Regions from separate parts of the Lysinibacillus sp. SGAir0095 genome, predicted to be linked through region 3. Evidence: riboswitches for the same ligand, from Rfam matches in the RefSeq annotation. Region 3 holds a riboswitch; each other region holds the start of a gene.

Region 1 (7,921 bases), 810 kb from region 3:
CTACAGTTGGACTTATGCGCTAAGAAAGTTATATACGTTCTTAGTCGTAAACAAAGACGGTAACGGAGGGATTTTCAAATGGCAAACAAAGTATTAGTATTAGGCGAAGTTCGTGATGGTGGTTTACGTAACGTTTCATTTGAAGCAGTCGCTGCAGCAAAACAAATTGCTGATGGTGGAGAGGTAGTAGGGGTATTACTTGGTGATAGTGTTACACAGCTTGCAAGTGAGTTAATTGCTTATGGTGCAGACAGAGTTGTAACAGTGGAACACCCACATTTAAAATCATATACATCAGATGGCTATAGCCAAGCATTTTTAGCAGTATATGAGCAAGAAAAACCAGAAGGTATCGTATTTGGCCATACTTCTTTAGGAAAGGATTTATCTCCAAAGTTAGCTTCACGCTTAAAGTCCGGCTTAATTTCAGATGTAACTGAAATCGAAGGATCTGGAGATGATGCAGTTTTCATTCGCCCAATTTATTCTGGTAAAGCTTTTGAAAAAGTAAAGATTAAAGAAGGTGTTGTATTTGTGTCAATAAGACCAAATAACATTAAGCCTTTAGAGAAAAACGCAAGCCTTACTGGTGATGTTGAATCAATTTCGGTAGATGTTCAAAATTTACGTACAATCATTAAAGAGGTAGTACGTAAAGCATCAACTGGAGTAGATTTATCTGAAGCAAAAGTAGTAGTTGCAGGTGGACGTGGCGTGAAATCAGCAGAAGGTTTTGAGCCATTAAAAGAACTTGCCAACCTCCTTGGTGGAGCGGTTGGTGCATCTCGTGGTGCATGTGACGCCGATTACTGTGATTACTCACTACAAATCGGTCAAACAGGTAAAGTTGTTACTCCTGACCTTTATATTGCAGCAGGAATTTCTGGAGCAATCCAACACTTAGCTGGAATGTCGAATTCTAAAGTAATCGTAGCAATCAACAAAGATCCAGAAGCTAATATCTTCAAAGTAGCAGACTACGGAATTGTTGGCGATTTATTTGAAGTAATTCCAATGCTTATTGAAGAATTTAAAGCACTAAAAGTTAATTCTTAATGGATAAAACCCTTAAAACCTTGCCAAAATAGTGGTAAGGTTTTTTTGAGATTTTGAAAAATTAAAACGAAACTTGATCATTTCAGATTTTAGCTTGTCCCTTTTAGATGTCAATATCCTTCTATTTAATCATTAAGATTATAAAAGAATTGTAAATTTAATGGGGCAATTCCAGTTCACTTTACTATCTCAATTATTTCTATCGTGATATACTACATTCAGATGTTAGATTTAAGGAGGCTATAAAATGGCAATTGTTCATGTAACAGATCAAAACTTTTCGGAAGAAATCGCATCAGGCGTTGTACTAGTAGATTTTTGGGCTACTTGGTGTGGACCATGTAAAATGATCGCTCCTGTATTAGAAGAAATCGATGCAGAAATCGGCGAACAAGTTAAAATCGCAAAATTAGATGTAGACAACAACCAAGCAACTGCTGCCGAATACCAAGTAATGTCAATTCCTACATTACTACTATTCAAAGATGGTGAACTTAAAGCGAAAACAGTTGGTTTCCAACCTAAAGAAGCTTTAATCGAGTTCATTAACGAAAACCAATAAGAGATTGTCCCAAAAGTTACATACTTTTGGGATATTTTTTATTTAGAGTATGGTAAATTGCTTAACTTTCATGGTCTAAAGCGCTGAGCTCTCTAACACATTAAGCGTTCAAGTCTAAATGGAGTTTGTTCTGCGTCTTGTCTCTGTGCTTTATTAAAAGGCTGGCTCACAAAGATTTAAACTTCTAAATCTTCCGTAAATTGTACGCAGCTTACATCGTAGGCTGCGTTTTCTAGATTAAGCAAAAAATAGTTGTATATTGGGATTGTAAATGAGTTGAAAAACTAGTTTTCGATCGCTTAAATCTCTTTAAATCCTATATAATATAGAAAAAAGCTCGTAAGGGTGAGATAGATGAATGATTCAATTCAAAATAAATTAGCCATTTTACCAGAAGAACCTGGCTGTTATTTAATGAAAGATCGTCAGGGAACCATTATTTATGTCGGTAAGGCAAAGGTACTAAAGAATAGAGTTCGCTCTTACTTTACAGGTTCACATGATGGAAAAACACAAAGATTAGTAAGCGAGATAGAAGATTTTGAATATATTGTCACTTCAAGTGACCTAGAAGCGTTAATTTTAGAGTTAAATCTAATCAAGAAGCATGATCCAAAATATAACATCATGCTAAAGGACGATAAAACCTATCCATATATAAAAATTACAAATGAAAAATATCCGCGTATCTTAACGACTAGAAAAGTAAAAAAAGATAAGGCTAAGTATTTTGGGCCATATCCAAATGCTTTTGCAGCAAATGAAACACGTAAACTCCTCGATCGATTATATCCATTAAGGAAATGTCTGCGACTTCCTGATCGAGTTTGCTTGTACTACCATCTCGGCCAATGTTTGGCTCCTTGTGTAAAAGACATAGAACCCAAAGTGTATGATGAGATGATTGAAGAGATTTCGAAGTTTTTAAATGGCGGCTTTGAGGATGTAAAACTGGAGATCGAAAAGAAAATGTTGATGGCTGCCGAGAACCTGGAATTTGAACGAGCAAAAGAGTTCCGAGATCAAATTGCTCATATTGAAACAGTGATGCAAAAACAAAAGATGGTTACAGGAGATTTATCGAACCGAGATGTTTTCGGTTATGCTGTTGAAAAAGGTTGGATGTGTGTTCAAGTCTTTTTTGTACGGCAAGGAAAATTAATTGAACGAGATGTATCCGTTTTCCCAATTTATCGAGATTCTGAAGAAGAGTTTCTTACATTTGTCGGACGGTTCTATGATATTCCAGAACATATTAAACCTAAAGAAATTTTCATTCCATCACAAATTGAAAAAGGGCTTTTGGAAAAGTACCTAGACGTTAAAGTAATCATTCCAAAGCGCGGTTCTAAAAGGGAACTTGTCGACTTGGCTATGAAAAATGCACAAATTGCAATCCGAGAAAAATTCCAGCTAATCGAGCGCCAGGAAGAACGTACGGTTGGGGCATGTGAGGAGCTAGGAGATGCCATGGAAATCGCTCCACCACTAAGAATCGAGGCATTTGACAACAGTCATATGCATGGAACAGATGCTGTATCCGCTATGGTTGTTTTTATAGATGGGAAACCGGCAAAAAAAGAATATCGTAAATATAAACTACGAGAAACGGCAAAGCATGATGATTATGCAGCAATGCAAGAAGTTATTCGTCGGAGATATACAAGAGTTTTAAAGGATGATTTGCCATTACCGGATTTAATCATCATTGATGGTGGGAAAGGACAAATGGAAGTAGCGAGGGAGGTTATTGAGGACGAACTTGGGTTATTCATTCCGATTGCTGGGTTAGCAAAGGATGATAAGCATAATACGTCCCAATTATTATATGGGGATCCTCCGGTTCCAGTCGAAATGAAAAGAACGAGCGATGGCTTTTACTTACTGCAAAGAATTCAGGATGAAGTCCATCGATTTGCGATTACATTTTTACGTCAGCAGCATCAAACACATGCAATCCAGTCCGTATTAGATAAAATTGAAGGGGTTGGACCGAAACGTAAGCAACAGCTTTTAAAGCATTTTGGTTCCATTAAGAAGATTAAGGAATCCTCTGTTGAAGAGTTGATGGCCGCCAATATCCCGAGTGCAACAGCTACAGCTATCTATAATCACTTCCACAAAGATACGTTGTCAACGGAATAATTGTATGATAATGTTAATAAAAATAGTTTAATAAGATAGAGGTGCAAGCTGCAATAGTAGACTTTCTGGAGGATAGACAATGCCGTTGATAGATGTTGAAAGGGTAACTTGCCGAAGTGATAAATCCATTGTCTCGATTTATTTGCTGGTCTTGCATTGAAAAAATGTAAGATTGTCAGAATCAAATGTAGGGTTCTGGAGGGCTATCTCTTTACTTCCGCAGCATCGGTATGTTCTGAGACAGTTTTCACACTTTGTGAAAAGCTGTCTTTTTTATTGAAGTAAATAAGAAAGCCAAACTTCAAGAAGAGTTTTCTGAATTGAAAAAATGTTTAGTTTAACGTAAGCATTTAAAAAGGAGAGTTGTCTATGCCAAACATTGTAGTGAAGATAGACAGTACAGTAGCAACACCAGAAAAAATTGAGAAAATTGCAGATAGATTAATAGAACAAAAAAACTTAGGGAATAATATCGTTGCAGTTGTCCCGCCTTTGGAAAATTTAGAAGATAGGTTACTGCAATTTTCACAGATCTTATCTGACAATTCTTCCGAAAGAGAACAACATGCATTAAACAGTTTAAATACTCAAGTGGCAAGTAATTTACTAGCCATCTCCCTTATAAAAAAAGGTGTAAAAGCGATTTCTTTAAATGGTTGGCAAGCAGGAATAGAAGTAGCTAAGTCAAATCAAAATGTTTTGATAGCAGGTATCAGTCATGAGCATATAATCGAGCATTTAAGCAATGACGAAATCGTAATTGTTGCAGGCTCACAAGGAGTAGATAAAAACCGAAATATATTAGAAATGGGCGAGGGAGGACCAGAAACTACAGCTGTTGCTATTGGTGCTGCAATTAATGCTGAGCATGTTGAAATCTTAACGGTCCAAGACGGAATTTATACTGCTGATCCTCGTGTTGTAAAACAGGCGAGAAAGTTAAAACAAATAACCTATGATGAGATGTTGGAGCTTGCGAATCTTGGAGCATCCTATATTCACCCACGAGCGGTGGAGTTAGCAAAAATTGTTGAAATACCAATAGTTGTACGTTCAAGTACTGAAAATATAGAAGGTACAATGATAAAGGGAGAGGTTGACATGGAGAGAAATTTAATTGTTCGTGGTGTAGCATATGAAGCAGACATAATTCGATTAACTGTTGGTTACGATTCGTATGAACAATCATCCCTTGCTGATATTTTTACTACTCTTGCTGAACACAAAATTGATGTAGATATTATTGTGCAGGCAGTAATTGATGGTGTGAAGCCAACCGTTTCTTTTTCCATTGCAAAAGAAGATTTTGCAGAAGCAATCAAGGTATTAGAAAAGAATAAAACAGTTCTCGGTTTTAGTTTTGCAGATTTTGAAGTTGGGTTAGCAAAAGTATCAATCGTTGGTGCAGGCATGGTTTCCAATCCGGGTGTAGCTGCACGTATGTTTGACCGGTTAAGGAACGAAAAAATTCTCGTTAAAATGGTGAGTACTTCTGAAATAAAAGTGTCAGTAGTCGTTCCACAAGATGAAATGGTGCGAGCTGCAAATGTCCTGCATGATGAATTCAATCTTATGGAAGTAATAGCTTAAAAAAAGATAAGCCAATTCTTGTAAAGAAATCACTCTTACAGGAGTTGGCTAATTTATCTATTTCGTTTTATACGATTTTTTCTTTCTTATCCCATTTAACTATAAAGGTAATTTGCTGTTGTTTTTCATGTTTTTCATCATAGCATTCGGTTAAGTAGCCATTAATGGATTGTATTTGCTCTGCGATAAATCCTGCTTCAATACGAAAAGAGCGTTCTGTTATTTTTAATAAGTCGACATCATTTGTAAGTTGAAAATTATAGCCATCCTTTTCTTCCTCTGTTAAAGTTAAATTGCCCCAGCCTGCATCCTGGAAAAAGGAGATAATCAGTTGAATATCGGTACATGGAAACTTTCTTGCTAGGTCCTTACCAGCCCAGTAAAGCACATCTTTTTCATGTTTTCCAAGAATCGTTGGGAGTAAGTAGTCGCGCAAAATATCATAACCAAATACTGGAATCGTTTTGTTCTCCATTGATGTCATTTTAAAAATACCTCTTTCTTATTTTTCTCTTTTTAGCCTAAATTAACAAAAAAAAATCGATAACTAGAAAATATTGCTATAAAATAGAATAATTATTATTTAAAAGCTTGTATAAAAAATGGGAAGCTACCTTGACGCTTGTACCACTTGAGAGTACAATGAACATGTCATAATATTGTACCATTATGAAATACACAGTCAATGATGGATCCTTTACAAAATGGTGTCGATATTGTCATGCGTATTTAAAAGTACTGAGGGGGGTAATAGTCTTGTCAAAAAATCATGAGTTTTACTGGAGACGCTTACATTCACTATTAGGAGTAATTCCTGTAGGTCTGTTCTTAGTGTTCCACTTATCACTGAACTTCACTGCTACTGGTGGTGAAGAAGCTTATAACAATTCAACTGGAATGATGGAACTGGTTCCACATTGGCTATTGTTAATTGTTGAATGGATCGTAATTTACATACCAATTTTATTCCATGGTTTATATGGTCTGTATATTGCTTTCACTGCTACACCAAACGTAAAACGCTTCGGCACATTCCGTAACTGGATGTTCGTATTACAACGTTTTACAGGAGTATTCCTTGTAATTTTCATTGCTTGGCACATCTTCCAAACGCGTATTCAAAAAGCACTTGGTGCAGAAGTTGAATTTGACATGATGGCAGAAATCGTTAGCAATCCAGCAATGTTAGTATTCTATATTGTAGGTATCTTATCTGCAACATTCCACTTAGCAAACGGCTTATGGTCATTCCTAGTGAGCTGGGGTATTACACAATCTGCAAGCTCTCAAAAAATTGCAACTTATGTAACAATGATCTTCTTCGTTCTATTAAGTATCGTTGGTGTGGCTGCAATTCTAGCATTCGTATAATTACAATAGTAGTACATCCGAACAGGTTATAGCAAATTAAGAGGAGTGAAGAGTAATCATGGCGAAAAGCAAAATCATCGTCGTAGGTGGCGGTTTAGCCGGTTTAATGGCTACGATGAAAGCTGCCGAAGAAGGCGCTGAAGTTGAATTATTCTCATTAGTTCCCGTAAAACGTTCACACTCCGTATGTGCACAAGGCGGAATTAATGGAGCTGTAAATACAAAAGGTGAAGGGGATTCTCCATGGATCCACTTTGATGATACTGTATATGGTGGGGATTTCTTAGCAAACCAACCACCTGTAAAAGCAATGTGTGATGCTGCTCCTGGTATCATCCACTTATTCGACCGTATGGGTGTTATGTTCAACCGTACTCCAGAAGGTCTAATTGACTTCCGTCGTTTCGGCGGTACATTAATGCACCGTACTGCATTCTCTGGTGCAACAACTGGTCAACAATTACTTTATGCATTGGACGAGCAAGTTCGTCGTTATGAGGTAGATGGATTAGTTACTAAATACGAGCACTGGGAATTCCTTGGAGCTGTTCTTGATGACGAGGGACATTCACGTGGTATCGTAGCACAAGATATGAAAACAGAAGAAATCAGAGCATTCCGTTCTGATGCTGTAATTATGGCAACAGGTGGACCTGGTATCATCTTCGGTAAATCTACAAACTCAATCATTAACACTGGTTCTGCAGCATCAATTGTTTACCAACAAGGTGCAACTTATTCAAACGGCGAAATGATCCAAATTCACCCTACAGCGATTCCTGGAGACGACAAAAACCGTCTAATGTCAGAATCTGCACGTGGTGAAGGTGGTCGTATTTGGACATACAAAGACGGTAAGCCTTGGTACTTCCTAGAAGAAAAATACCCTGCTTACGGTAACTTAGTACCTCGTGATATCGCGACTCGCGAAATCTTCGATGTATGTGTAAACCAAAAATTAGGTGTTAACGGAGAAAACGTTGTATACCTAGATCTTTCACACAAAGATCCACATGAGTTAGATGTTAAACTTGGTGGTATCATCGAAATCTACGAAAAATTCGTAGGGGATGACCCACGTAAATTACCAATGAAAATCTTCCCTGCAGTTCACTACTCAATGGGTGGTTTATGGGTAGATTACGACCAAATGACTGAAATTCCTGGTCTATTTGCTGCTGGTGAATGTGATTATTC
Region 2 (7,921 bases), 1.6 Mb from region 3:
CCTAGTGTAACGTCGATTTATTTTTATCTATTATTATTAATAGTAACTGCAACTATCTATAAACCTGTTCGTTTATTTTTAGTTCGAAGTGTTTCTTTCGTTTTCAAAGCACTATTTTTAAGCATCAAATCCCTATGCACAACAGCCATTTCATTTATTTCACATAAATAAATGATATTCCAATATGAAATACTGAAAAATCAATTAATTATTCTATTTAATACATTTTGATAGACCAATTGTCACTTCCCCTTTTTCCTTTTTTTCATACTATACAAGGAGAAACTAAGGAAAAGGAGGAGCATTGCGTGGCAAATAGAAGAACTCAAAATGGAAATAGAAATGGCAATCTAATGCCACCTCAGAATAGAATACAAAATATGGATAATTCAAATGTAATTAACGAAGAAGAGTTCATTGCTAAGCTGAGCGCCATGGGTGGAGTAATCTCGACAATTGGTGGGATCATGTCTACAGCAGCCTCCTTCCTAGCCTTGCAAAAATTTCAACGCGATATAATTATTGAAGAAGAACCAACAGGCAACGGTAACCGTAACGCACCAAAAGATGATCGCATAAGCGAGTTAGAAAAACAAATACAATATTTAATAAAAGAAATCGATGAATTAAAAGATCGGAAATCATAGCATAAAAAAACTCCACATAAGATTTCTCTAATGTGGCGTTTTAAAAGTATTATTTTATTGAATATTTTCCAAATCCGTCAGTACCATCACCTAGATATTTAATAGTGCTGCCTTCTGGAATTGAATTAACTGCCTTTTTCGATGATTCGAAAACAACATTTGCAGCTGCAGGAAGTGGCGCAAATTTCCAGTTATTATCTGCAGATGGGTCGATTGTTTCGTTTGCAATAATATAATCGATAATCGCTTGACGATTTTCATCTGGATATATTTCTACATGTGTTGCATTACGTACTCCCGGGAATGAACCATTTGCACGATAGTTGTTTGTTGCAACAATAAATTCTTGTTTTAAATCAATTGGTTTACCGTTATATTGTAAGTTTACAATACGAGAAGAACCTTCATTTACTAAGTTACCACTCGCATCGTATTTAGCAGGTTTTGTAACATCGATTTCATATGTTACACCATCAATAACATCGTAGTTATATGAACGGAAATCAGAATTGATTAATTGTTGTTCTTTAGTGCTCTTTGCATCAATTTGATTGAATTGACCTGCCGACATTTCTAGCCATTCTTTTACATCAGCTCCAGTTACCTTTAAAGTCGCTAATGTATTATCGTATAGATAAAGGTCAGCCACGTTCTTAATCGCTAATTCACCTGTTGGAACATACGTGTAGTACTCAGGGTCGCTACGTGTACCTGCTTTAAATGGTGCACCTGCAGAAAGTACTGGTAGATTTTCGAATGCCGTGCCTTTGATTTTATCTTTTACATAATTAGATTGTGCGTTAGTTACAATTTGAATAGATGGATCATCTAAAACTTGTGAGAAATAACTATGAATATCTGCACTCGTTTTCCCTACAGGTTGACGAACGTATTTAATTGTTCCTTCATGTGCTTCTTTTACCACATCAACAAGTCCTTGGTCTACATCAGATGCATCTTTCGCAATTGCGCGTACTTCACCAGTACCAGTTACTACTTCCCACTCTTCCCCTTTTTGTTCAAGAGTTAAGTCAATAACTCCTAAATGGCTGCCATATTTACCAGGCATAACGACCGGTACGCCGTTCATAGTACCATTTTCAACATCAACATTTGTTAAGGATGCGTCTACTGTACCAGGGAAAACTCCATGAGCATGCCCAGTAATAATTGCATCTACTCCATCAACTTTTGTTAGAAGATATGAAACATCTTCTTCACCATCAGTGTGTGTCGCATCCCCTAAACCAGAGTGAGATAGGACAACAATTACATCTGCTCCGTCTTTTTGCATCTGGGGAATAAGTTTTTCAACTGCTTCTACAGAATCATCAACAGTTACTTTACCTTCTAAGTGAGACTTGTCCCAATTCAAAATCTGCGGTGGAACAATTCCTGTTACCCCAACTTTAACTGTTGTGGCATTCCCTTTTGAATCTACAACTTCTTTTTCAATAATTACATATGGCTCATACATGTAGTTGCCATTTGAGGCATTACGAATGTTTGCATTTACATATGGGAAGTCAGCATCATCTTCCACTTCAGCAAAATAATCTAAACCATAGTTAAATTCATGGTTACCCAGTGTTGCCGCATCATAATCTAAATACTCCATTGCTGCAACAGAAGGATGATCTTCTCCATCCTCCAGTACATCTACAGCTTGTTTATACGAACCTAGTGGAGTACCTTGAATTGCATCACCATTATCAAATAATAATGTATTGCTATTTTCTTCACGTGCATTCTTAATTAATGTTGCTACTTTTACAAGCCCTAAGCTATTAGACTCTGTATCTTTATAGTAGTCATAATTCATAATGTTTGTATGAATATCCGATGTTCCTAAAATACGTAAAGATACCGTTGTTTTATATTCCTTTAAGAAGCGTTTTAAGATTAAATCCAAGTGAGTGTCAGCTAAAACATTTTTAAGCTTTAAAGTTTGGTCAGTATAGCCACTTAAAAAGCCCAATGAAATTGCTTTTGCCAACTCGTCAAGATTCTCTTTCTTGGCCGAATTGATATCTTTATATTTTTTTAGGATATCTTCTGAATAAGTTTTGTTATCTTCAATAACGTTCGCAAGGCCAACAACCGCCTCTTCACGTGTGATGTTGGCATTTGGCGCAAATCTTTTTGCTGTTTTACCATCGATGAGTTTTAGTTCAATTGCTTTTTCAACATAAGGTTTTAGTGATGCAGGGACATCATTAAATTTAACTGTCTTTCCTGAGCCTAACTCAACACCCATTGAATCAAGTACAGCTTTTACGTACTCTCCTCTTGTTACTTGATCAACTTTTGCAGCGTCTGCTTCATTAACATTTGCAAATCCAGTGACTGCAAGTGACAAAGCTAAAGCAGAGGCGGAAACTTTCTTCCACATTAAAAACTCATCTCCTATTAATAATATTCTAAATCAATAGAATTTTATCAAAAAACAAAATATAAATATAGCAATTTTTCTATTTTTTTGAAAAAAGATAACATTTTAGTAATATATGATATAATCTCCACAATGATTATGTACAATTTTAAAGGCTGACACAAAAAATGATTTTTTGTATCAGCCCTTAGTCACTAGTAGTTATTTAAAATTATTGACCTGAGCGTCCTTTTAATTGTGCTTCGGCCATTTGAACAAGGCGTTTCGTAATTTCGCCACCAACAGAACCATTGGCGCGTGCTGCATCTTCCGGTCCAAGGTTTACTCCAAACTCTTGTGCAATTTCATATTTCATTTGGTCCATTGCAGCTTGAGCACCTGGGAAGAGCAATTTATTTGAACTTCTTTCAGAAGCCATTTCTCTCACCTCCTTGTGAGTTTAGAATGGTCAAAGAGGTGGTTTTCATACGTTGTTATACATTCCTGTACAGTATCATTTTCCCTTATATTAAAATTTCTAAGCAAGTTAACATTTTTTACACTACAAAAACAATATTGTGTTAAGAAAGAAAAAGTTTTGTACATATCGTATACATATTTTGTTAATAATATTGTTTATTATTGATATTATCTATTGAATTTTTGGAATCGGGTAGTAGTATAGGCTAAAAATTCTAAAAAATTACACAAAAGTTGTTGCATTTAAATTTAGAAAAAGGTATTATTTTAGTTAATTAAATAATCACTTATTTCAAGAACTTTTGAAGTAAGGATAGAGGAGCAAAAACCATTAGTACACAGTAAGAGGATTATGAGATCCAAAGACGATTGTGGAAAGGGGAATTTGCCGAAGCTTTTGAGAAACTCATAATCTCATGAGCTGGTTCTGTTGTTGAACAAATGCAGAACTGTCATATAGGTTTCTATATGGAGGGCTATCTTACGCAAGGAAATGAATTTTATTTCTACGTAGCAACGATCCCTCGTTGTTGCTTTTTTGCGTTTACTTAACATAACGCCCTTCTCCCTCTATTTTCTTAGAGGCTATAGGTTATCGAGACGAAAACCTTAGCTGGTCCGAAAGGAGAAAAGAAGCTTTATCCTTCTTTTCTGCTAAAAAAATAAAAGGATGTGGAGAAGTAATGAATTTCGGAAAAATTTTAACTGCTATGGTGACACCATTTGATGCGTTTGGTGAAATCGATTGGAATGCTACTCATAACTTAATTAATTATTTAATCGCCAATGGAACTGATGGACTTGTGGTTTCCGGTACTACTGGAGAATCCCCAACTTTAAGTGAACAAGAAAAACTTGATTTATTTAGATTTACTGTAAAAGTTGTAGACGGTCGCGTTCCAGTAATCGCAGGTACAGGCACTTACAACACAAGAGATTCGATTATATTAACAAAACAAGCAGAAAATGCGGGTGTTGATGGGATCATGCTTGTAACGCCATATTATAACAAGCCTTCACAAGAAGGAATGTACCAGCATTTTAAAGCTATTGCAGAAAGCACTAATTTACCTATTATTCTTTATAATATCCCTGGTCGAAGTGTTGTAAATTTATCTGTTGAAACGGTAATTCGCCTCTCAGCTATTCACAATATCGTTGCGATTAAAGAAGCAAGTGGAAATCTCGATGCTATGGCTGAAATTATAGAAAAAACACCAGAACGCTTTTCATTATATAGTGGTGATGACGGCTTGACATTACCTACCTTATCAATCGGCGGAACTGGCGTTATTTCTGTTGCAGCACATATCATTGGTAAGGAAATGCAGGAGATGATTCGTAAATTCCAAAGCGGCAACTTAGCTGGTGCTGCAAAAGATCATCGTAAGCTGTTACCTATCATGAAAGCATTATTTGCAACACCAAATCCAACATCTGTAAAAGCGGCTTTAAATTCTAATGGAATTCCTGTTGGCGGTGTACGTCTACCAATGGTTCCATTAACTGCTGAAGAATTAGCTTCATTACAGGCAGTTTTGAATACTTTAGAAGAAGCAAGAATCTAATCAATTCATTTTGAACAGGATCATTCATGGTCCTGTTTTTCTTTTTGGTTATAATTACTTTGGATCTAGGGGTACCTTTCATTAAATTTGAGTATATAAAAAATCAGGTGGAATAATGATGTAATTATTCCACCTGTCTCTATAATTAGGATTACTAGTCCTTTAATTTAGATACATTTTTACTTATCTTTCCTCTAAATCGTTCTTAAATAATTCCCCTAGCTTTTTTATTCCTTCCTCAATTTTTTCAGGGGTGCTCGAGGAGAAATTTAAGCGTAAATGTTTGATACCATCCTCTGAATTTTTACAAAAATGGATTCCTGGAACAAAAGCAACTTTGTAATCTGTTGTTGCTCTTTCAAATAAAGCAAGTACATCTGGTTCTCCTGGGAGTTCGACCCAAATAAAAAGCCCCCCTTCCGGCTTCGTAAACTTTGTACCTTCAGGGAAATACTCTTCAATGCTAGTAATCATTGTATGTAATTTTCCAGCATAAAGCTCATTAATTTTTTTCAAATGGTCCGGCAATAATCCTTGTTCTAGAAATTCTGCACAAATGGCTTGTGTTAAATTAGCAGTATGAGTATCCGAACCTTGTTTTGCTACAGTTAACTTTTGAATAATTTCCTCTTCAGCTAATACTGTACCGACACGTAACCCAGGAGATATGATTTTGGCAAAACTATTTAATAATACAACATGCCCCGTTTTATCAAATGTTTTGATTGATGGTAAGGTATCTCCAGAATATCTTAAATCACAATAAGGATCATCTTCTAAAACGATCACATTGTACTCCGACGCCAACTCTGCAACTTTTTGACGACGATTCAATGGTAAAGTACGTCCAGTAGGGTTTTGGAACGTAGGAATTGTATAAATCATTTTGGGGTTATACTCTTTTATCTTCGCTTCTAAGTCTTCCATGATTAACCCATGCTCATCCATCGCCACAGGAACAGATTTTACAAAGTACTTATTGAACGTGGAGAACACCCCTAAAAATGTAGGGGATTCTACTAATACTACGTCTCCTGGTTCTAGAAAAGCATCTGCCAATAAGTGTATTCCTTGAGAAGCCCCAGTTGTCACAATCACGTTTTCAGTTGATCCTTTTATCCCTTTTGGATGTGCTATATGCTTTAAGTAAGCTTCTTTTAAAGGTTTCCATCCTTCTGTGATTCCATATTGAAGAATTTGGTGCCCTTTATCAGATAGCACTTTATCTGTAATTCTTTTAATTTCATCGATTGGGAAGGACTCATTTGCAGGACTCCCTCCACCAAATGAAATCATTTCAGGATCAGCCATCGCTTTAAAAATTTCACGCACAGCACTGGATGATACTTCCTCCATACGATTTGCGTATTTGTACATGTTATCTCTCCTTCTAAAATTATTTGATACTATTGCACTTGAAAAACAGTGCCCGAATCCTCTTCGCTTAATACTGCAATAATTCAAATACATCACGTCTATTCTTTTGCTAATTAGTACAGACTAGTGGCGGAGGTGATTCCTATGGCAAAGCGGAACAAACCATTGAAAAAAGGAAAAAAAGATAAGAAAGTAAATAATCGTGAAGAAATCGCAGTAGAGCAAGATGTAAATGCAGCTGTTGCTCAAAAGAATGCTCAACAAAAAACAAAGAAAAAATAATTTAATCTATATAGAAAATAACATTATCTTAAGGTCTCTTTTGTGGAAGAGTCCTTTCTTTTTGTTGAATAATTCTCTCCTCTTCTTTTCTTCACATAAATTTGTTTAACCTCTTCGAATTTTCAAGACACCATTTACAACATAGTTTGGTCTCTGATCATTCATAACAGCTTCAACATTCGACCATATATTTTCATGTGCTCTAAAAAAAGTACTAGATGTAATTCCACCTATATGAGGTGAAAATAATACTTTGTCTGCCGCCTCATCAGGAAGATTAACTAAAATGTTGTCCTTTGTGGTAGGTTCTGGATAAACCGTATCAAAGCCAGCTCCTTGAATTTCACCGTCGATTAATGCTTGTCTTACTGCTTCATTATCCACAATCTCTCCACGAGCAGTGTTAACAAGATAAGCTGTCCTCTTCATCTTCTTTAAAAACTCTTGATTGATCATTCCTGTTGTCTCTTCGGTTACTGGCACATGAATACTAATAATATCGCAAGTAGTCGCTAGTTCATGCAATTCCATATATGTCACACGGAACTCGTCTTCTATTTCCTTTGGAAGACGTGTTCTACTATAATAGTAGATTTCACATTCGAATGGATTGAGTCGTTTTGCCGTTGCTTTTGCGATATCTCCAAACCCGATTAACCCTATTTTACAATCTGCGAGTTCAGTTATTCCTTCAATCATTGCCTTTTCCTTTGTTTTTAACTGATTGCCTTCACGCACACTCATATCACCAGTTGCAACCTTCCTTAATAACCCTAGCATTAGTAAAATCGTCTGTTCGGCAACCGCACCGGCATTTACTCCTTTATTATTGCAAACATAAATACCACGCTCTTTCGCAGTATGAATATCAATCGCGTTATATCCCACCCCTTCCGAATGGATAAGCTGCAAGTTTGGTAAATTCTCTATTAAGTTTTTACTTACTGGTGCAATCGCATCAACTAACAATACTTGAGCTGTCTTTCCCTGCCTAATTAACTCTTCTTCACTTGTACCAATAGTACAGAACGTTATATCGGCTTCCTTTATTATTTCAACGTCAGGCATATATTTTTTATATCGATTTTCATTTCCTATAACCAATACTTTCATCGTGTCACCCATTCCCAACTTTTGATTTTAAATTTTATGAATTTTCTTATTGTTCCATTTTATAACTTTCTCTTTATCTTTTG
Region 3 (7,921 bases):
CGCTTTGGTCATAACGAAACTGATGATCCAACGGTTACAAATCCGTTAACATATCAAATTGTTACAAAGCATCCAACTGTACGTTCACTTTATGGAGAAAAGCTAACGAATGAAGGTATTCTAACTCAAGATCAAGTGAAAAAGCTTGATGAAGAGATTTACGCAGAAATGCAAACTTCTTACGACCATGTGAAAGCAGTAGGTGCCGAGAAAGGTCATTTTGAAATCGAAATGCCTGAAGCAGTAAGAAATGAGTATCCAGAAGTAGATACAAGTGTAACAAAAGAAAACTTAAAACAAATTAATGATGATTTATTAGCATGGCCAGAAGGTTTTGAACCACAAAACAAACTTGCTAAAATCTTAAATAAACGCATCGAAGCTCTTGAGACTGATAAAATCGATTGGGGTCACGCCGAAACATTAGCGTTTGCTGCAATTTTACGTGATGGAAACCCAATCCGTATTACTGGACAAGACGCACAGCGTGGTACTTTCTCACAACGTCACTTAGTATTGCATGACAAAACTACAGGGACAGAATTAGTACCATTACACAATGTTTCCGATGCTAAAGCCTCATTCTCTGTATACAATTCACCGCTGACAGAAACAGCAATTGTTGGCTTTGAATATGGTTATAATTTAGAAAACGATAATGCTTTAACAATTTGGGAAGCTCAATTTGGTGACTTTGCCAATATGGCTCAAGTTATGTTTGATAACTTCATTTCTTCATCACGTTCTAAATGGGGTGAAAAATCTGGTTTAGTATTCTTACTGCCTAATGGTATGGAAGGTCAAGGTCCCGAGCACTCATCAGCACGTATTGAAAGATATTTACAACTATCGGCAGAGAATAACTGGATCGTAGCAAACTGCTCGAATGCAGGAAACTACTTCCATTTATTACGTCGTCAAGCAAAAATGTTAGGAACAGAAGCAATTCGTCCTTTAATCATTCCTTCACCAAAATCATTGCTTCGCCACCCGTTAGCTTCTGCTTCTGTTGAACAGCTATCTGAAGGCAGATTCCAAGAAGTAATTGAACAACCTGGTTTAGGTGGTAATGCTAAAAAAGTAGAACGTATTCTTCTTGCTTCAGGTAAAGTGACAATTGATTTAGCAGATCGTGTACAAGATGGAAAAGGATATGATAACCTTCATATCGTTCGTGTAGAACAGCTCTACCCATTCCCATCACAAAAAATTGCTGATATCATTGCGAAGTACCCTAACGCGAAAGAAATCGTATGGGTGCAAGAAGAACCTAAAAACCAAGGACCTTGGAAATATGCATTAGAATATTTACTAGACCTGGCAGACGGTAAAAAGGTAAAATATGTTGGACGTCCAGAAATGTCTTCAACTTCTGAAGGAGATATGGATTCACATAAAATTGCACAAGCAAAAGTTATTGATGAGGCTCTTGCGAAATAATTTACAATTTTAATTTACTGACTAAAGTAGCTACACTAAGATAGTAGTAGCGATACCATGTTGTACCTTTTTAGGTACACATGCTATTTAAAGGAGGATATTTAAAGTGGCTGAAATTAAAGTCCCTGAACTAGCAGAATCAATTACAGAAGGTACTATTGCACAATGGGTGAAAAAAGTTGGAGATCGCATTGAAAAAGGCGAATTCATCGTTGAATTAGAAACAGATAAAGTAAATGCTGAGATTATTTCAGAGGAAGCTGGAGTTCTAACTCAAGTTTTAGCTGAAGAAGGCGATACAGTTCTTGTAGGTCAAGTAATCGCTGTAGTTGAAGCTGGAGAAGGAGCAGCGCCAGCGCCAGCAGCAGCAGCTGCACCACAAGAAGCACCTAAAGCTGAAAGCGCACCGGCAGCTGCACCAGCACCAGCACCTGCAACTCCAGTTGTTGAAGAAACTTCTAATGAGCGCGTAGTTGCATCACCAGCAGCTCGTAAGTTAGCTCGCGAAAAAGGTATTGATTTAAGCGCAATTTCACCAGTTGATCCACAAGGACGCGTACGTGTACAAGATGTAGCGGCTCACGGAACAGCTCCAGTTGCACAAACACAAGCACCAGTAGCTTCAATTACAACATCAAATGGTCCAGTTGTATTTGCTCCAGCAGCAGAAACTGACCGTGTTACGATTGAAAAAATGTCACGTCGTCGTCAAACAATTGCAAAACGTTTACTTGAAGTTAAACAATCTACTGCAATGTTAACTACTTTCAACGAAATTGACATGACAAACATCATGGCATTACGTAAACGCAAACAAGAAGAGTTTGTGAAAGCAAACGACATTAAATTAGGCTTCATGTCCTTCTTTACAAAAGCTGTTGTCGCAGCACTAAAAAAATATCCATACGTGAATGCACAAATCAGTGGAGATGAAATTCACTTAAACAATTTCTTCGATATCGGTGTTGCGGTATCTACGGAAGAAGGCTTAGTAGTACCAGTTGTTCGTGACGCAAATGCTAAGAATTTTGCTGAAATCGAAAAAGATATTGCGGAATTAGCGAAAAAAGCTCGCGACAAAAAATTAGGATTAAATGACATGGCTGGTGGTTCATTCACTATCACTAACGGTGGTGTATTCGGATCATTAATGTCTACTCCTATTATGAATGGTACGCAAGCTGGTATTTTAGGAATGCATTCAATCGTTCAACGTCCTGTTGCAATTAATGGTGAAGTTGAAATTCGTCCAATGATGTACGTTGCTTTATCGTATGACCACCGTATTATCGATGGAAAAGATTCAGTTGGATTCTTAAAAACGGTTAAAGAATTAATCGAAAATCCTGAAGATTTACTATTAAATTCATAATTTTGTTTAAAATCTACCTAGCGGATTAATTTTCGCTAGGTATTTTTAAATTTGTAATAAAATTCTAGATAAAAGAATAGATAAGTGTCTACTTTTCAGAAAAATGAATATTGACATGAGATTTTTAGTATAGTAATATTCAATTAGTAAATTAATATTAAAACCTCACGTTACAAGTGAGGTAGAGGCGCGATATTTAATAGTTTTTCATGGAGTTTAGAGCAAAACCAGGATATGAAAAATGAGGAAATGTCGCCGAAGTGTGAATGTAGGCTCTCTACATCATGCTGGGTCTGCAGTGAATAATTGCAGGACTGTCTCAGGTGGAAATCCCAACCATCTGAGGTGAGCTATCTCAGGTAGGGAACGTTAGAGGATTTGGGCTAAATTTTAGCGACCTAAGTTCATCTTAGGTCGCTTTTTGCATAAATTGGCTCAAAAAATTAAAGAAGGAGAGAGAGAAATGTCGAAAACACTAAAAATCTTAATGACTGCTGTGCTGGCTTTAATGGTACTGGCAGCTTGTGGAACTGCTGAAGAAGGGTCTTCAACAACATCATCAACTTCAAATTCGAAAGACAGCGATGTTTTTAAGGTAGGTTTAGAAGCAGGATATGCTCCGTTTAACTGGACTCAAAACGATGATTCAAATGGTGCGGTGAAAATTGAAGGTTCACAAGAGTATGCTGGCGGATATGATGTAGAAATCGCTAAACGTGTAGCAGAAGCTCTTGGTAAAGAATTGGTAATCGTAAAAACTGAATGGGAAGGCTTACTTCCAGCATTACAATCAGGTGTGATTGATGCAATTATTGCCGGTATGAGTCCAACTGATGAGCGTAAAGAGGTTATTGATTTCTCTGAGAATTATTATACAAGTCAATTTGTTATCGTGACGAAAACTGGTGGAGAATATGCGGAAGCTAATACACTAGCTGATTTCGCAGGTGCAAAAATTACTTCACAATTAAATACAACAAATTATGCAGTAATTGATCAAATTCCAGATGTTAAGAAAGAAGTGGCAATGGAAAGCTTCTCTCATATGCGTGTTGCTCTAGAATCTGGTGTCATTGATGGATATGTAGCAGAAAGACCAGAAGCGATTTCAGCATCTACTGCAAATGAAAATTTCACATACGTGGAATTAGAAGAAGGGTTTAAAACAGAAGAAGCTGATACATCAGTTGCAATCGGTCTTGTAAAAGGCGATGAAAATATTGATGTAATTAACGAAACATTAACTGCAATTTCTGAAGAAGAACGTCAACAAATTATGGATCAAGCAATTGCAAACCAACCTGCAGCTCATTAATAAGGGTGAATTACTGGTCACAATTTCAGTGGCCAGTTTCTCACTTTCTTATACTTACATATCTATGAAAAGGTTAAAAGATTAGCAGGAGTTCGTTTCCAAATTATTTAGGAGGATATTTATGAGTTTAGATATTATACTCTCAATATTAAAAGAGAATTGGCCAAGTTATTTAAATGGCGCATATATGACGTTACTAATTGCAATTATTAGTACAATTATTGGTGCTCTTATCGGATTATTTATTGGTGTAATGCACACGATTCCTCAACGCAAGAAATCTATTAAATCTTTAATTTTAAAGATTTTTAATTTCATATTAACGGTTTATGTTGAAATCTTCCGTGGTACACCAATGATTGTACAAGCGATGGTCGTTTTCTATGGTTTTGCTGCCTATGGCTTCGAGATGGATCGATTTGTGGCAGCGATTGTTGTTGTGGGTTTGAATACTGGAGCTTATATGGCTGAATATGTTCGAGGTGGCATCGTTTCGATCGATAAAGGACAATACGAAGCAGCATCAGCTATCGGAATGGGACACTTCCAAACAATGATTCATGTTATTTTACCGCAAGTGTTCCGTAATATTTTACCTGCAACAGGAAATCAATTAATTATGAATATTAAAGACTCCGCTGTGTTAAGTGTAATTAGTGTAACAGAATTATTCTTTACAACGAAATCAATTGCGGGAGCAAATTTCCGATTTGCAGAATCCTATGTAATTACTTGTCTTATATACCTGATTATGACTTTTATCGCTTCACGTATTTTGCGTGTTGTCGAAAAAAGAATGGATGGTCAAGATGCGTATCAAGTGCAACTAAAAAGAGAAGAACAGATTCTTTAATGGCGTAAGGAGATAGAATGATGGAAAAAGTAATTGATATAAAACATCTAAATAAATCATTTGGCAGCCATGAAGTTTTAAGAGATGTAAACTTCACTGTAAACAAAGGTGAGGTTGTATGCTTGATTGGTTCTTCGGGTTCAGGAAAATCAACGTTATTACGTTGTATCAATCTACTTGAAACACCAAGTGGCGGTGAAATAATTTATAAAGGTGACAACATTTTAAATGATAAACACGATATAAGAAAATATCGTACCCATTTAGGAATGGTTTTCCAACAATTCAATTTATTTAATAACCACAACGTATTAAAAAATTGTATCGTAGGTCAACAAAAGGTTCTAAAGCGTTCGAAGGAAGAAGCAAAAGAAAATGCACTTAAGTATTTAAAAATTGTGGGCATGGATCAATATGTGAATGCGAAGCCTCGTCAGCTCTCAGGTGGCCAAAAGCAACGGGTTGCTATTGCACGCGCACTTGCAATGGATCCAGAGGTAATGTTATTTGACGAACCAACGTCAGCACTTGATCCAGAAATGGTTGGGGAAGTACTAAAAGTAATGCGTCAATTAGCAGATGAAGGACATACTATGTTGATTGTAACACATGAAATGGAATTCGCGCGTGAAGTATCAGACCGTGTGGTATTTATGGATAAAGGGGTTATCGTAGAGGAAGGCTCACCTGAGCAAGTTCTGGTAAACCCAAAACAAGAAAGAACAAAAGAATTCCTAAAAAGAACATTAAAGCAATAAATGAAAAAGATAAATTCCTGAAGATTCTCAAGAATTTATCTTTTTTTGTTTAAACTATATCGATTAAATTTACATAAATAGTAATCAATTACTTGTTTACTAAAGATGGGGCTAGAATGAAAATAGTTGTCTAGCCAATTGAGTATAAGGAAAAATAAAAATAAAAATTACGAAAGAATTAACTTCTAGAATTCCACTCAGATATGATAATAAAAATAATAGCAAAAACAATGGCAATGATAAAAAACCACATCGGAATGCCACCAAAACCACCAAAGTACAAATAGATCACCTCTAGAATAATGTATCATTTAAAGCATTTTTCTACAATAAAGTTATAAATCAATCCACAAATAGGTGGAAATGCGATGCAATAAAGTCTAAAATAGAACCATATGTATAGAAGATTTAAAGTGAGGTTAAGATGATGTTAAACTTAAAATGGACAGATGCACCGACTATTCGAAAAGTAAAATGTACACACACAAATGCGGAGAAATATTTAGTTTCTAATGTATTAACTGTGGGCAAAGAATATGAAGTGAAAAATGAAACAGAAGAATTCATCTTTGTAATTGATAATACGGGTAATGTTGGTGGCTACTACAAAGATTATTTTGAATGATGAAAGTTTTATTCACCATAGTTCAGGTAGCGGACTATGGTGTTTTTTTATCGATTTGTGAAGCTCATCTGCATAGAAATCAAAAATGGCCATATCTAAGATAAAATAGTCTTCATTTACAACATGAAAGCCAAATATATAATAAACTTACAAAAACAAGTGTCCTTCACAAATCGAGATGAAGGACACTTGTTTGTTTAATAACCTATCTAGATACAGCTTAACTTATGCTCTTTCAATGATTGTAGCTTCAATTGAGGCTTGTTGTTCGTTACTTATGGCCTGTACACGGAGCGTTTCTTCGATTGAATTGATTAGTTCTAATTGGGTTTGCTTAAATAGGTCGATTTCGTGATGAGATAAGGCCTTCTTTTTACTAGTATCTTTTGCTGTAGTTTCAAGCATTTTTGCATTCTTGTGCAACATCTGCTCAGAAGTTTCCATTAGACGACGAGTTGTTTGATTCGCTCTTCTTTGATTATTCATATTAATCAGCATTGAAATTTGGGTTTGCCATAATGGAATTGTCGTCATGACGGAACTTTGAATTTTCTCTACTAGCATTTGGTTTGTTTGCTGAATCATTCGTATTTGTGGTGCAGTTTGAATTGCTATCTCTCTTGATATTTGTAAGTCATAGAGACGTTTATCCAGCCATTCAATGGAAGTTTGCAAATCATTAAGTCGTTGTTTATCTAAAGGATTATTTGAAGAATCTAATGATTGTTCTAATTTTGGTAACTGCTTTGCAATTATATCCTTTTTCTTCATTTCTGCAGCTGCAATATAGGTATTTAAATTATGGTAATATTCTTCGTTCAATTGATATAACTCGTTTAGCATTTTCAAATCGGAAAGTAAGCCTTTTTGAGAATGCTGTAGCTGAATCCCTAATCGATCAATCTGTTTGCTTAATCGATTATACTGGGTCATCTGCTCCTGGATTGATGATGTTGAACGAGTGAAGAGTTTTTGCAGGAAACCTTTTTCTTTTTCGATTAAATCATCTGGGTTGATCTTACTTAAATGCTCCATTAGCTTATGCAAAATTTCACGAATAGGCGATGTATCATTACGTTGTACTCGAATCAGCATATTATGGGTAAAGTTTTTTAAAGAATGCTGAATTTCTGAGCCAAAATGTAGAATATTTTCGTATTGTGAAACATCTAGTTTGCTCGCCAACAATAATGCATGGGACTGCTTTTCCTCACTAAGGGTAGAGTAGACAGGGGTTTCTATTGTATAGTGATTATTTGCAAAAGGATGTAAAAAAGAGCCCTCATTATTTGAAAACTCTTCAAATGGATGATTGGGACTCTTTTTATTTGACATTATTTTCCACCTCGAAGATCGATTTGTTGAAGTTTTTTAGCGTTTTCAAGTTTTACAAAATCTAGTTCAATTCTAAGACTTTCCAAATCAGATTCAATTGCACATTTCAAATCATTCTCCATTGTAACATGAAGCCCTTTCAATGTTTTACGTGTATCTTCAAGTGCCAGGTGAATTTCTGTGTCCTTGACTTGAGTTTGACTTAACATTGTATAGGTTTGTG

The links. Region 3 has a riboswitch for lysine ahead of C1N55_RS09580 (transporter substrate-binding domain-containing protein). Riboswitches for the same ligand answer to the same signal wherever they lie in the genome.
Positions count from the first base shown of each region.
Region 1: another riboswitch for lysine. It lies ahead of C1N55_RS13730 (aspartate kinase); the one in region 3 lies ahead of C1N55_RS09580 (transporter substrate-binding domain-containing protein).
Region 2: another riboswitch for lysine. It lies ahead of dapA (4-hydroxy-tetrahydrodipicolinate synthase); the one in region 3 lies ahead of C1N55_RS09580 (transporter substrate-binding domain-containing protein).

Region 1 is NZ_CP028083.1:2,765,976-2,773,896, reverse strand. Features, by position in the region: gene C1N55_RS13745 (electron transfer flavoprotein subunit alpha/FixB family protein) at 79-1,056, shown strand; gene trxA (thioredoxin) at 1,304-1,618, shown strand; gene uvrC (excinuclease ABC subunit UvrC) at 1,973-3,763, shown strand; lysine riboswitch at 3,792-3,977, shown strand; gene C1N55_RS13730 (aspartate kinase) at 4,133-5,353, shown strand; gene C1N55_RS13725 (YslB family protein) at 5,421-5,837, opposite strand; gene C1N55_RS13720 (succinate dehydrogenase cytochrome b558 subunit) at 6,110-6,724, shown strand; gene sdhA (succinate dehydrogenase flavoprotein subunit) at 6,783-7,921, shown strand, end outside.
Region 2 is NZ_CP028083.1:3,536,868-3,544,788, forward strand. Features, by position in the region: gene C1N55_RS17485 (hypothetical protein) at 1-171, shown strand, start outside; gene C1N55_RS17490 (hypothetical protein) at 309-647, shown strand; gene C1N55_RS17495 (bifunctional 2',3'-cyclic-nucleotide 2'-phosphodiesterase/3'-nucleotidase) at 697-3,039, opposite strand; gene C1N55_RS17500 (alpha/beta-type small acid-soluble spore protein) at 3,251-3,457, opposite strand; lysine riboswitch at 3,805-3,985, shown strand; gene dapA (4-hydroxy-tetrahydrodipicolinate synthase) at 4,182-5,066, shown strand; gene C1N55_RS17510 (aminotransferase-like domain-containing protein) at 5,250-6,443, opposite strand; gene C1N55_RS20630 (hypothetical protein) at 6,588-6,725, shown strand; gene C1N55_RS17515 (2-hydroxyacid dehydrogenase) at 6,831-7,838, opposite strand.
Region 3 is NZ_CP028083.1:1,952,876-1,960,796, forward strand. Features, by position in the region: gene C1N55_RS09570 (2-oxoglutarate dehydrogenase E1 component) at 1-1,440, shown strand, start outside; gene odhB (2-oxoglutarate dehydrogenase complex dihydrolipoyllysine-residue succinyltransferase) at 1,547-2,812, shown strand; lysine riboswitch at 2,987-3,173, shown strand; gene C1N55_RS09580 (transporter substrate-binding domain-containing protein) at 3,276-4,127, shown strand; gene C1N55_RS09585 (amino acid ABC transporter permease) at 4,249-4,980, shown strand; gene C1N55_RS09590 (amino acid ABC transporter ATP-binding protein) at 5,001-5,738, shown strand; gene C1N55_RS09595 (DUF6501 family protein) at 6,166-6,363, shown strand; gene C1N55_RS09600 (toxic anion resistance protein) at 6,589-7,698, opposite strand; gene C1N55_RS09605 (5-bromo-4-chloroindolyl phosphate hydrolysis family protein) at 7,698-7,921, opposite strand, start outside.